DNA from 2 places in the Fictibacillus sp. S7 genome. Region 1 is predicted to be linked to the other one. Evidence: riboswitches for the same ligand, from Rfam matches in the RefSeq annotation. Region 1 holds a riboswitch; the other holds the start of a gene.
What was found. A riboswitch is a leader RNA that binds a small molecule or an ion and turns the genes downstream of it on or off. The one in region 1 is predicted to bind S-adenosylmethionine.
Positions count from the first base shown of each region.

Region 2: it holds a riboswitch for S-adenosylmethionine, as region 1 does, so the genes downstream of both, DMO16_RS12590 (bifunctional homocysteine S-methyltransferase/methylenetetrahydrofolate reductase) here and DMO16_RS21455 (YezD family protein) in region 1, are expected to answer to the same signal.

Region 1 is NZ_QJKL01000001.1:4,218,832-4,224,828, forward strand. Features, by position in the region: gene DMO16_RS21445 (heavy metal translocating P-type ATPase) at 1-1,606, shown strand, start outside; gene DMO16_RS21450 (sulfite exporter TauE/SafE family protein) at 1,797-2,687, opposite strand; SAM riboswitch class I at 2,916-3,024, shown strand; gene DMO16_RS21455 (YezD family protein) at 3,140-3,256, shown strand; gene DMO16_RS21460 (phosphoadenylyl-sulfate reductase) at 3,392-4,102, shown strand; gene sat (sulfate adenylyltransferase) at 4,129-5,292, shown strand; gene cysC (adenylyl-sulfate kinase) at 5,289-5,888, shown strand; gene cobA (uroporphyrinogen-III C-methyltransferase) at 5,923-5,997, shown strand, end outside.
Region 2 is NZ_QJKL01000001.1:2,433,534-2,439,530, reverse strand. Features, by position in the region: gene metH (methionine synthase) at 1-409, opposite strand, end outside; gene DMO16_RS12590 (bifunctional homocysteine S-methyltransferase/methylenetetrahydrofolate reductase) at 402-2,249, opposite strand; SAM riboswitch class I at 2,345-2,461, opposite strand; gene DMO16_RS12585 (MBL fold metallo-hydrolase) at 2,562-3,491, shown strand; gene DMO16_RS12580 (spore germination protein) at 3,571-3,819, shown strand; gene DMO16_RS12575 (spore germination protein) at 3,860-4,102, shown strand; gene DMO16_RS24930 (spore germination protein) at 4,202-4,435, shown strand; gene DMO16_RS12565 (serine hydrolase) at 4,650-5,444, shown strand; gene DMO16_RS12560 (amino acid permease) at 5,522-5,997, shown strand, end outside.

The sequences.
Region 1 (5,997 bases):
TACATTAATCATTCTTGGGAAGTGGTTTGAAGCAAGGGCAAAGGGAAGATCTTCTGATGCGATTAAAAAACTGATGGGTCTTCAAGCGAAAACCGCACAGGTCGAGCGGGATGGAAGTCAAGTCGAAGTGCCACTGGCAGAAGTCATCCCCGGAGATTTGGTTTACATCAAGCCGGGAGAAAAGGTGCCGGTGGACGGAGAAGTTGTGGAAGGCCGTTCGGCTGTTGATGAATCCATGCTGAGTGGAGAAAGTGTTCCTGTGGATAAGGAAGCCGGTGACCTTCTGATCGGGGCAACGATCAACCGCAACGGATTCTTAAAGATGAAGGCAACAAAGGTTGGAAAAGATACGGCATTATCCCAGATCATTAAAGTAGTTGAGGAAGCGCAAGGTTCAAAGGCTCCGATTCAGCGGCTGGCTGACCGCATCTCGGGAATATTTGTCCCTATTGTTGTTGGATTGGCTGTCCTGACATTCTTGATTTGGTTTTTTGGAGTTTCCCCTGGTGATTTTTCAGAATCACTTGAAAAACTGATTGCGGTACTTGTTATCGCCTGTCCGTGCGCGCTTGGGCTGGCAACGCCTACGTCCATCATGGCAGGATCAGGAAGAGCAGCCGAGTACGGCATCCTTTTTAAAGGCGGAGAGCATCTGGAAAATACCCATCGCATTGATACGGTTATACTGGATAAAACCGGGACGGTGACCTATGGACGACCGGTTGTTACGGATATCCTGCCAGAAAACGGTATGGAAAAGGAAGAACTGCTGTTACTGGCTGGCAGTGCTGAAAGAAATTCAGAACATCCACTGGCACAAGCGATTGTTGAAGCCATGAAAGAGAAAAAATTAACGGCCCTTCCTTCACGTGAATTTGAAGCATTGCCTGGGCATGGAATCAAAGTTCACATTCAAGGCCGGTCTGTTCTTATTGGCAACCGCAAGCTGATGAAAGAATATGGAATCAACCCTGAAAAAGCCTTTGGAAAAATGAAGGAATTAGAGGAACAGGGAAAAACGGTTATGCTTGTCGGTGTGGAGGGAGGCTTCGCGGGCATGTTGGCGGTTGCTGATACGGTTAAAGAAACATCGAAGGAAGCGGTTGAGCGTCTTAAGGAGATGCATATTGATGTCTGGATGATCACCGGTGACAATGAGCGCACAGCAAATGCCATCGCCCGTCAGGTTGGAATCGAGCATGTGATTGCAGGAGTACTTCCGGAAGGAAAAGCGGAAGAAGTAAAAAATCTGCAGGAAAAAGGGAAAAAAATAGCGATGGTCGGTGACGGAATAAATGATGCACCGGCTCTGGCTTTAGCGGATATTGGAATGGCCATTGGGACCGGTGCGGATGTAGCTATGGAGGCCGCGGATATTACATTAATCCGGGGAGATCTAAACAGCATTGCCGACGCCATTTTTATGAGTCGAAAGACCATTCGCAACATTAAACAAAATCTGTTCTGGGCATTTGCCTACAACGCGATTGGAATCCCTTTTGCCGCTTCCGGATTTTTGGCTCCCTGGCTGGCAGGGGCGGCTATGGCCTTCAGTTCGGTATCCGTTGTGTTAAACGCCTTAAGGTTGCAAAAGATCAAATTGTGAAGGAGGAGTCTGGTGATGCCTGCGATTATCAGAAAATGGGTACTTTCAGCTGCTGGGATTCTGATTCTCATTATGGCAGCTTATGGCTTGTTAACGGGAAAGTGATCACCTATCCTTTTATCGTAAATGTCAAAAAAAAATCCAAAAAAGCTTCGGTCATGCTTAGCATACCGAAGCTTTTTTGTGTGAATCAACCTGTTCTTTTTGAAAGAGAAAGATTGCTGTTTTTTTTGTTTTTACGGAGGCTGTACACGATGCCCGCCACCCATAGTACTCCAAGAATCGTATACACGGACTGTAAAGATGTTCCTGAAACCCCAACCGTTTGAAGGATGGTGCGGGCATTCGTAAAGATAATTAGTCCGCCCACCACAACACCGAGAATATGGGAAGGAATAATCTTAACAAGATAAGCTGCGATCGGTGCAGCAATCAATCCGCCGGCCATAAGGGCAATGACCCACATCCAGTTCACCTGATGCCAACCAAGGGAGATCAGGAAACCGATGGTTGCGGATAAGGCAACCGCAAATTCACTTGTATCAACAGAGCCAATGACTTTTCTTGTAGACGTTCCGTTTTTGGCCAGCAGGACCGGAGTGGCCACCGGCCCCCATCCTCCTCCGCCTGTCGCATCAAGGAATCCGGCAACCAAACCCAAGGGAATGAGCTGCTTGCGGCTGAACGCTTTTTCGTGCTCCGTTACTTTATTGTTCTTTTTAAATAAAAAACGGTAAAGAATATAAAATCCTAGAAATAGCAGGAAAAAGGATACATAAGGCTTTACAATGTCACCGGGAAGGCTTGACAAGAAGCAAGCGCCAGTGAAGGCACCGATTGATCCCGGAATAATAAGCCTATAGATAATCTTTTTATCCACATTTCCAAAGCGTATATGAGAAACCCCGGAAGCTGCAGTAGTTACGACTTCAGCAAAATGCACGGAAGCCGAGGCAACGGCGGGTGCGATTCCGAAGGCAAGCAGCAGGGAAGTTGAAGTCAGTCCGTAGGCCATACCGAGCGATCCGTCAATGAGTTGGGCCACGAGGCCGATTAGTGCCAAGACAATCAATTTTTTCATGGTTTACTCCTCCTGTCACGTAAAAAAAAAGACTCCTAACTACTGTTTGTTAAGAGCCTTCGGTTTTTCCGATCAGCTTAGTGTGATTAAATTAATATTTACTATATTCAATAACAGTGAACTCTGTCAATAATATTTAAACAAATTTTCAATAAATTTTTTTAATCCGATAAGAATAATAGGGTTTCCTTTATAATAAATATGTGGTATTATTTAAAAAAATAAAAAAACTTATCCAGAGTGGTGAAGGGAACTGGCCCGATGAAACCCGGCAACCTGCAATTTTTGCAAGGTGCTAACTCCAGCAGAATGTTTATTACATTTTGGAAGATAAGGTAATATGTTTACCTCGTCAGCCTTTCCGAAATGGGAAGTTTTTTTTATTGTCCAAAAGCGAGCAAACCAGAGAATAAGGAGGTTCTGATGTGGTAAACGATCCAAACCAGGATGAAATTTTCGAGCAGTTGAAAGAAATGCTGAACAGTATAAGATATGGTTCCATTACATTGATTGTTCAAGATGGAAAACTGATCCAGATTGAAAAAAATGAAAAGGTTCGATTCAAGTAAACCATTCGCTGACTAGAAAACTAGAGGCGGATGCTTCCATATTTGTTGATTTATCGGCCTTTTTTTATAAAAATGTGCAAAAGGATAAACATTTTGCATCGAGAGCCATATGCTTACTAAAAGGGGTGGTTTACTATGCTTAAGTATGATACATGGGAGGAGCAGGAACATGATTTCCCGTTCCCATCAGACAGCGAAACAAAAGGCGCGATGGAAGTCCTGCAATGGGCCTACGATTATTACGGAGATGAATTGGTTTATGCCTGCAGCTTTGGCATAGAGGGCAGCGTACTCGTAGATTTGATTTCAAAGGTCAAGCCCGATGCACGGGTTGTTTTTCTTGATACGGGCCTTCATTTTAAAGAAACCTATGAGGTTATTGAAAAAGCGAAAGAAAAATATCCGTCACTGAATATTGAAATGAAAAAACCGGCACTCAGTGTCGCCGAACAAGCGGGCGAACATGGTGACGAACTATGGAAAAGGAATCCAAACCTATGCTGCCAAATCAGAAAGGTGATTCCACTTGAAGAAACACTGAGCGGTGCCTCAGCGTGGCTTTCAGGGCTCAGAAGAGAACAGTCAGAAACAAGGCGCAATACTCAATATGTGAATAAAGATAACCGCTTCAAATCCATTAAAATATGTCCGCTGATCCACTGGACGTATAAAGACATATGGAGATATGCACATAAACATAGTCTCCCTTATAATACGTTGCACGACCAGGGCTACCCGAGCATCGGATGTCAGCCTTGTACCCTTCCTGCCGATTGGGCGTCAGGAGATGCAAGATCTGGCCGTTGGTCCGGTCAGGGTAAAACAGAATGTGGTCTTCACCAATAATTCCAATTACAGGAGGAACAATTTAAATGGCTATTTTACCGCACGGAGGAAAACTCATTAACCGATACGAACCAGAATATTCAACAAACCATATTCAAAAAGAAGTGGAACTGGATGCCACCTCATTGAGCGATCTTGAGCTGATTGGGATAGGAGCATATAGTCCGATTACCGGATTTCTGACAGAAAAAGATTATTTATCAGTTGTAAACGATCTCCGTCTGGCAGATGGCGCAGTATGGAGTATTCCGATCGTCCTTCCGGTACAGGAAAAAACAGCACGTACCCTTTCAACCGGTGACGAAGTAAAGCTTACGTTTAACGGGGAGACCTATGGTGTCATCGAGGTGCAGGATGTTTACCGTCCGGATATTAAACATGAAGCACAGCAAGTCTATCAAACAACCGATGTTGAGCACCCGGGAGTAAAGAAGATTTTAGAACGCCCTTCCTATTATATTGGTGGTCCGGTTAAACTGGTAAAACGTCCGAAAAAGGACCGATTCAATGAGTACCGTCTTGATCCAGCGGAAACCCGCAAAGAATTTGAGGAACGGGGATGGAAAACCATTGTTGGCTTCCAAACAAGGAACCCAGTTCACCGTGCACATGAATATATTCAAAAAACAGCGCTTGAGACAGTAGACGGACTTTTCCTTAATCCGTTGGTTGGTGAAACCAAATCAGACGATATTCCGGCTGATGTCCGTATGGAAAGCTATGAAATTCTGCTTAAAAACTACTATCCGAAAGATCGCGTGTTCCTGGCCGTATTCCCGGCAGCAATGAGATATGCCGGACCTCGCGAAGCTATTTTTCATGCCATGGTCCGTAAAAACTTCGGCTGTACGCACTTTATCGTCGGAAGGGACCATGCCGGAGTCGGCAACTATTACGGCACGTATGATGCTCAGAAAATCTTCAACCGATTTACATCCGAAGAGCTCGGGATTACTCCGATGTTTTTCGAGCACAGTTTTTACTGTGTAAAGTGCGAGGGAATGGCATCTTCCAAAACATGCCCTCACGACAAGGAATATCATGTCATCCTTTCCGGAACAAAGGTAAGGGAATTGCTGAGAAACGGAGAGCTTCCGCCAGCCGAATTCAGCCGCAAAGAAGTAGTGGAAGTCCTGATTAAAGGACTAAAAGAAAAAGAACCGGCAAAGGAATATGGAGGAGCAAAATGAGTCAGGCACAAAACATTACATGGCACCAGTCGGCTGTAACCAAAGAAGACAGAAGAAAACAAAATGCCCACCAGAGCTTTGTCATCTGGCTGACAGGATTGTCCGGTTCCGGTAAATCCACTCTGGCGAATGAATTGGCAAAAGAGCTGTATCAGCGCCAGGTCAGAAACTATGTCTTGGATGGCGACAACATCCGCCACGGGTTAAATAAAGATCTTGGGTTTTCAGATGATGACAGGAAAGAAAACATCCGTCGGATCGGAGAAGTATCTAAATTATTCGTTGACAGTGGAACTGTCGTTCTTACAGCTTTTATCTCTCCTTTTATTGAAGACCGGGAGAGCGCAAGACAGATTCTTGGTGAAGGCGAATTTCATGAAATTTATGTAAAATGCCCGCTTGAGGAATGTGAGAACCGGGATCCAAAAGGATTATACAAAAAGGCAAGAAAAGGCGAGATTCGGGAATTTACCGGAATTGATTCACCATATGAAGAACCAGCTTCACCTGAATTTGTTGTGGATACACAGGCCTCCAGCATTGAAGAATGTACGGCACAAGTTATTGCGTATCTTGAAAGCAAAAATCTGATTTAACTTTTTAATATTTTAAGGAAGGCAGGTGATGAACATGGGCAAAGTATATTTGGTGGGAGCAGGGCCGGGTGATGCGGAACTTATCACTGTAAAAGGTGTCAGATGTATC
Region 2 (5,997 bases), 1.8 Mb from region 1:
AGGTGGCTCCGCCAGTCACACTTAACGTCTTTGTAGTCGGGCCCATGGAACCCGCCACAAAGCGCGGCCACTCGGGAGTAGAGATCTGCTCGACAGCCTGTCGTGCAATCTCTGCTGCCACTTTATTCGTTTCGTAGGCTTTGTATCCGAGGCCATATTCATCAAGGACGATGTCTGTAGCTCCGAACGTATTGGTTTCAATGATGTCGGCTCCGGCTTTCAAATATTGAAGGTGTACACCGAGAATCACATCCGGACGGGTGAAATTCAGATTTTCGTTACAGCCTTCAAGCTCTTCGCCGCCAAAGTCGTCTGCTGTCAGGATGGCTTGCTGGAGAATGGTGCCCATCGCCCCGTCCATAATCAGTATTTTCTTCTTTAGCTGTTGTTCAAGGGTGATGTTAGACATTTTGTATCCTCCTTACGATTTGGGGAGCAATATTATATGCATATCGCGTCAATTCAACGGTTAGTTCATAGCGCATAAACGGTGTGATCAGGTAGATGCCATTGAAGAGTTCCGTGGCTGCATCAATTAATGACTTTGAAATCGCCAGTCCTTCACGAGCCGCGGCTAACGGATCATCCTTGAATTCCGCCATCCGGTTCCTTACTTCATCACTCAGCTTGATGCCGGGCACTTCATAGTGAAGGAAATCGGCATTGCGGCTTGAAGTCAGCGGCATAATGCCGACATAGACCGGAACAGGGAGGTCTTTTACCGCCTCATGGAACTGCAGCAGTTTTTCCTCGGAATAAACAGGCTGGCTGATAAAGTAGTCTGCACCGGCTTCTATTTTCTTCTCTGCGCGCTGGACAGCACGGTCGAGTGCTTTCACATTCGGATTAAAGGCCGCTCCCACGGTAAAATGTGTTTTCTCTCCGAGGTCTTTACCGGAGAGGGAGACCCCTTCGTTAAACTGCTTGATCATTTTGATCAACTCGATCGATGTTACATCATAGACGCTGGAGGCACCCGGAAAATCACCCACTTTTGCGGGATCACCAGTAATGGCCAGAATGTCATGAAGACCAAGCGTGTGAAGGCCCATCAAATGGGACTGCAAACCGATGATGTTCCGGTCACGGCAGGCCAGGTGGACGATGGGCTGGGCACCGGTCTGCGCTTTTGCAAGAGATGACAGCGAGGTGTTGCAAATTCTTGGCGATGCCAAAGAGTTGTCTGCCAGCGTAATCGCATCTGCGCCTGCTTCCTTGAGGGCTTTGGCGCCTTCGAAAAATCGCGTCGTATCCAGTTTTCGGGGAGGGTCGAGCTCCACAATGACCGATCGGCGTTCCTGCAGTATTTCCGGCAAAGAGATTTGAGGCTTTTGCCCGGATGATGCAACAGCAATCGGCTCTGGCCGCTGCCGAACATTTTTTTCGGTAACAGGTGAGAGACCGTTCAGTTCCTCTGCGAAGGCCTCTATGTGGGCCGGTGTGGTTCCACAGCAGCCGCCAAGCAGACGGACACCCTGATTTCTGAAAAGAGAAGCACTGTTTTTAAAATACTCCGCATCGCCTTCATATTGAAACTTGCCATCCACATAGGAAGGAAGGCTCGCATTGGGATAGGCGGAAAGAAAAGCATGCTTTGGAATTTCTACTTCCTCCAGGGTTTTGATCATGTGGAAAGGGCCGAGCCGGCAATTGAGGCCGACGACATCGGATCCCAACTCTTCCAGCCGCTTGATCGCCGTATTCACCGGGGTTCTGTCGTTTAAGATGCCTACCTCCTGGAGGGAAATCTGTGAAATGATCGGCAGATCGGTCTGGCTTCGGGCGATTTTAAGTACGGCCTCCAGTTCCTCCAGATCATAGAAGGTTTCCAGAAGAAGCCCGTCTACACCCTCAAGGAGAAGGCAGTACAGCTGCTCCCTGAAGCTTCTTTTTATTTCTTCAAGAGACAAAGAACTGGGGCCGGTTCCCCGTATACCCCCAATGGTTCCAAGCACGTACGCCTTGCCGCCGGCTGCTTTTTTCGCTAGAGAAACGGCTGCGCTGTTTAATTCTTTTACCTGCTCCTCCAGTCCGTACCGCTGCAGCTTAATATAGTTGGCGCTGTACGTATTGGTCTGGATCACATTTGCCCCGGCCTGAATATAAGCCTGGTGAATCGACTGGATCTGTTCAGTGTGAGACAGATTCAGCTGCTCGAAACAGCAGTCGGTTCCATAGGAATACAGCAGCGTTCCCATGGCTCCGTCAGCGATCAGAATCTTGCTTTCTAGGTCTTTCAATAATCCCATTATGAGTCCTCCTGTTGGTTCGGTATCTTCCAGTGGCCCAAAAAAATAAAAAAAGCCTTCTTAAAGAAGAAGACTTTGAACATTCGATGTCATTCTTCTTATCTTTCAAGTTCTGCAATCGAACTTGTTGGACTTAGCACCTTTTCAGCTCGTAATCGCTGAAGGTTGCTGAGGTGTCAACGGGCCATTCCCTTAACCTCTCTGGATAAGAAACCAAATTGCTATAAAATTAGTTCTTTATACCTTACAATAATTATTAGAACATTTCAATAGCTTTTTACAATCTTGCTAGGATCGGGAGGAATCCGGACGATGAAGAAGTTCGCCAACCTTGACAATATTGAAAATACACATACATTTAAAGACTTACTCCGCTGGCAGCGGGAAAGACGAAGCAATAAAAAGGATTTGACCCAACAAATTCAGCAGAGCACGAATAAAGAGCCTCAGAGATTAAAAGAAAACCGCAGCATACACTCGATTACATGGATTGGCCATTCAACCTTTCTTTTGCAGGTGGGCGGACTGAATATCCTGACAGACCCTGTATGGGCTCCAAAAATGGGATTGCAAAAGCGGCTCACAGCCCCTGGGTTGTCCGCCGGGCAGCTGCCGGACATCGATCTTGTTCTGATCTCCCACGGACATTATGACCACCTTGATTTCAACAGCATCAAACAGCTAAAAGGAAAAATCTCTTTTTATGTGCCTGCCGGACTTAAAGGTTTGTTCCGCAAAAAAGGGTATCAGGCAGTAACAGAGGCCAACTGGTGGGAGGAGTTTGTGGACAGGGGCCTGAAGATTATGTTTGTTCCTGCCCAGCACTGGACGCGCAGGAGCGCTTTTGACATGAACACTTCCCATTGGGGAGGCTGGGTAATCGAAGACCTGAAAACGGAAGAAAGCGTCTATTTTGCCGGAGATACCGGTTATTTTCGCGGATTTCGGGACATTGGAGAACGTTTGAAGCCGGATACGGTGCTTATGCCGATCGGTGCATATGAACCGGAATGGTTTATGAAGGTATCCCATATCAACCCGGAAGATGCGGTTAAAGCGTTTCTGGAAACAGGCGCTTCTCTCTTTATCCCTATGCATTACGGCGCCTACCGTCTGGCGGACGATACCGGACCGGAAGCCCTTCGGCGGCTTGAAAAAGAGTGGGAGAAACAGAGCCTTGATGAGGCGAGGCTGAAGGTTTTGTCGCTTGGAGAGACGCTTTGGAAGCAGCCGGTTTCGTAACTCGGGAGATTCTGGGGTTTTCACCTTTAAGGGACATTTATCATACACTACACTAACACTTTTAAAGGTGGAGATAGCAATGGGGTGCATGGTAAATATCTATTATTTAAAAATAAACAGCCTGGCAAGCAACAGTTCATTGAATTTGGGATCCACATTCCATAACAGCCATACAGCCAATACCAAATCGACAGGGGACAACAGTTCTGTAGGTGACCATTCCCCGGCTGATGCGGTAATGAAAAACATGGTATTTGACCCGGATGTTCACGATCAAAATGAATTTGCAAACACAGATGCAGCGTTTACGAGCCAAAACCATACGTAACCGATAAGCCTGTCATTACTCAATGAAGGGAGGCCACTTTATGCCCTACCTCTTTAACATCTTTAACATCAAGACGAACGGTGTGACCATGAACGGTAACATTGACATTGGTCCCACGGTGCATAACAGCCATACAGCCAACACGAAATCTGTCGGTTCCACGGTTTCTTTGGGTGACTTTTCACCTTCCACTGGTTTCATGGTAAACAGTAATATCGATCCGGATATCAGCGACCAGGATCAAATCGCGAATCCATCCGCTCCAATCGTCGCCCAGCCGTAATATCTGTCCGCCTGTTTTTCTCGAATGGGGCAGTCTGTCCAAGCAGCTTTTTGTTCAAGCCATACACTGAAGGTAAAGACAAAAAGGGATGGAACAGATTTGCGTTATTCTTTTAAAATCGGCAGAATCAGTGTGAACGGTGTTACGATGAACGGTAACCTTGATATTGGGACCACCATTCAAAACAGTCATACAGCCAATACCAAATCAGTGGGAGCCGTCATCTCGTTTGGCGATTGTTCGGATGCCTGTGCCTACATGCTGAATTTCAACGAAGACAACGATGTAAACGACATGATTCAGAGTGAAGGACAGGGCGGACAGCAAAAATGAATAGCAAGACGGGAAAGCGCCCTGAGTTACGTGGGGCGTTTTTTTGATGTGGAGATTGGGCTGGGTGCTGGCGTCGGGGAGTTTGTTGACATCACGAGCGTTTGGCGGTAAAAAGCGGATTATGGCGGGTATTTCAAAAACCGCACCCAAAAAGGAGTCCGCCACCCACATAAAGAACTCTATCAGGAAGACGGACACATGAAAGGAGCGGGAAATGACGTTAGACGAGCTGAAAAACAGGGTAAATGGCATTATTGACCCTCTAAATGGGGAATTTGCGTACTATATTGAAACTGAGGAAGGATACATAGGTAAAAATGAAGAGAAAGTGTTTCCGGCGGCGAGCCTGATCAAGCTGCCGATCTTGATCGAAGCCTTCCGGCAGAAGGAAGCGGGTCTTCTTGACCTGTCAATGCCTGTACATATTAATCAAAAAGACAAAGTAGGCGGAGCAGGAGTAATGAACCATCTATCGCCGGGTGCCTCTCTTACCGTTTTGGATGTGTTAACCTTAATGATTACGGTATCGGACAATACTGGAGCAAACGTGATGATTGAACATGCAGGAAGGGAGCGGATCAACGCACTGCTTACGGAACTTCAATGCGATCAAACTGTGCTCGAAAGAAAGCTTATGGATTTTAAAGCAATCGAAGCGGGGAAGAACAATTACACGTCTGCGAAAGATGTGGTTCTTCTTTTGAAGGAAATTCATCACGGTAAGCTGCTGCAAAACGAAAGCAGGAAAATGATGCTGGATATTTTACGGAATCAGCAGTTTCGCCATAAACTCCCGGGGAGCATGGACGAAGAAGCAGTTATTATTGCCAATAAGACAGGTGAACTACAGGGCACAGAGCATGATGCCGCAATATTTGAGTACAACGGAAGAATCATATTCGCAGTGGTGCTGACGAAAAATCTCACCCGCGAAGCCGATGCACGGCATAAGCTCGCAGCCGTCGGCACGGCGATCCAGGACTATTTAATAAGTGTTCAAAAAAATTAGAAAAAAAGCTTTTGGTTTTTCGACAGAAAATGATAAGATAATGAAAGCGTATACATAAAACAACAAGAGGTGAACAGATGAACAGTAATCAGAACAATCACGAACTGAAGCGCAGCATGAAGGCCCGGCATTTATTTATGATTTCTTTGGGTGGAGTGATCGGAACAGGATTCTTTCTGGGTTCCGGGATGACCATTCATGATGCTGGTCCTGCAGGTGCTGTGCTTTCCTATTTGGTTGGCGGTTTTATCATGTACTTAACGATGCTTTGTCTTGGAGAGCTGTCGGTCGCCCTGCCGGTATCCGGCTCTTTTCAGACGTATACGTCCAAATTTATCGGCCCTGGCACCGGGTTTGCGGTGGGCTGGCTGTACTGGCTGGGCTGGGCAGTAACCGTGGCTCTGGAGTTTTTATCCGCGTCTGCTCTTATGCAGCGCTGGTTTCCTCATTCGCAGCTCTGGATGTGGAGTCTCATTTTTGCCGTTGTACTCTTCGCGTTGAATGCCCTGTCGGCAAAAGCGTTTGGAGAAGCTGAATTTTGGTTCGCAAGCAT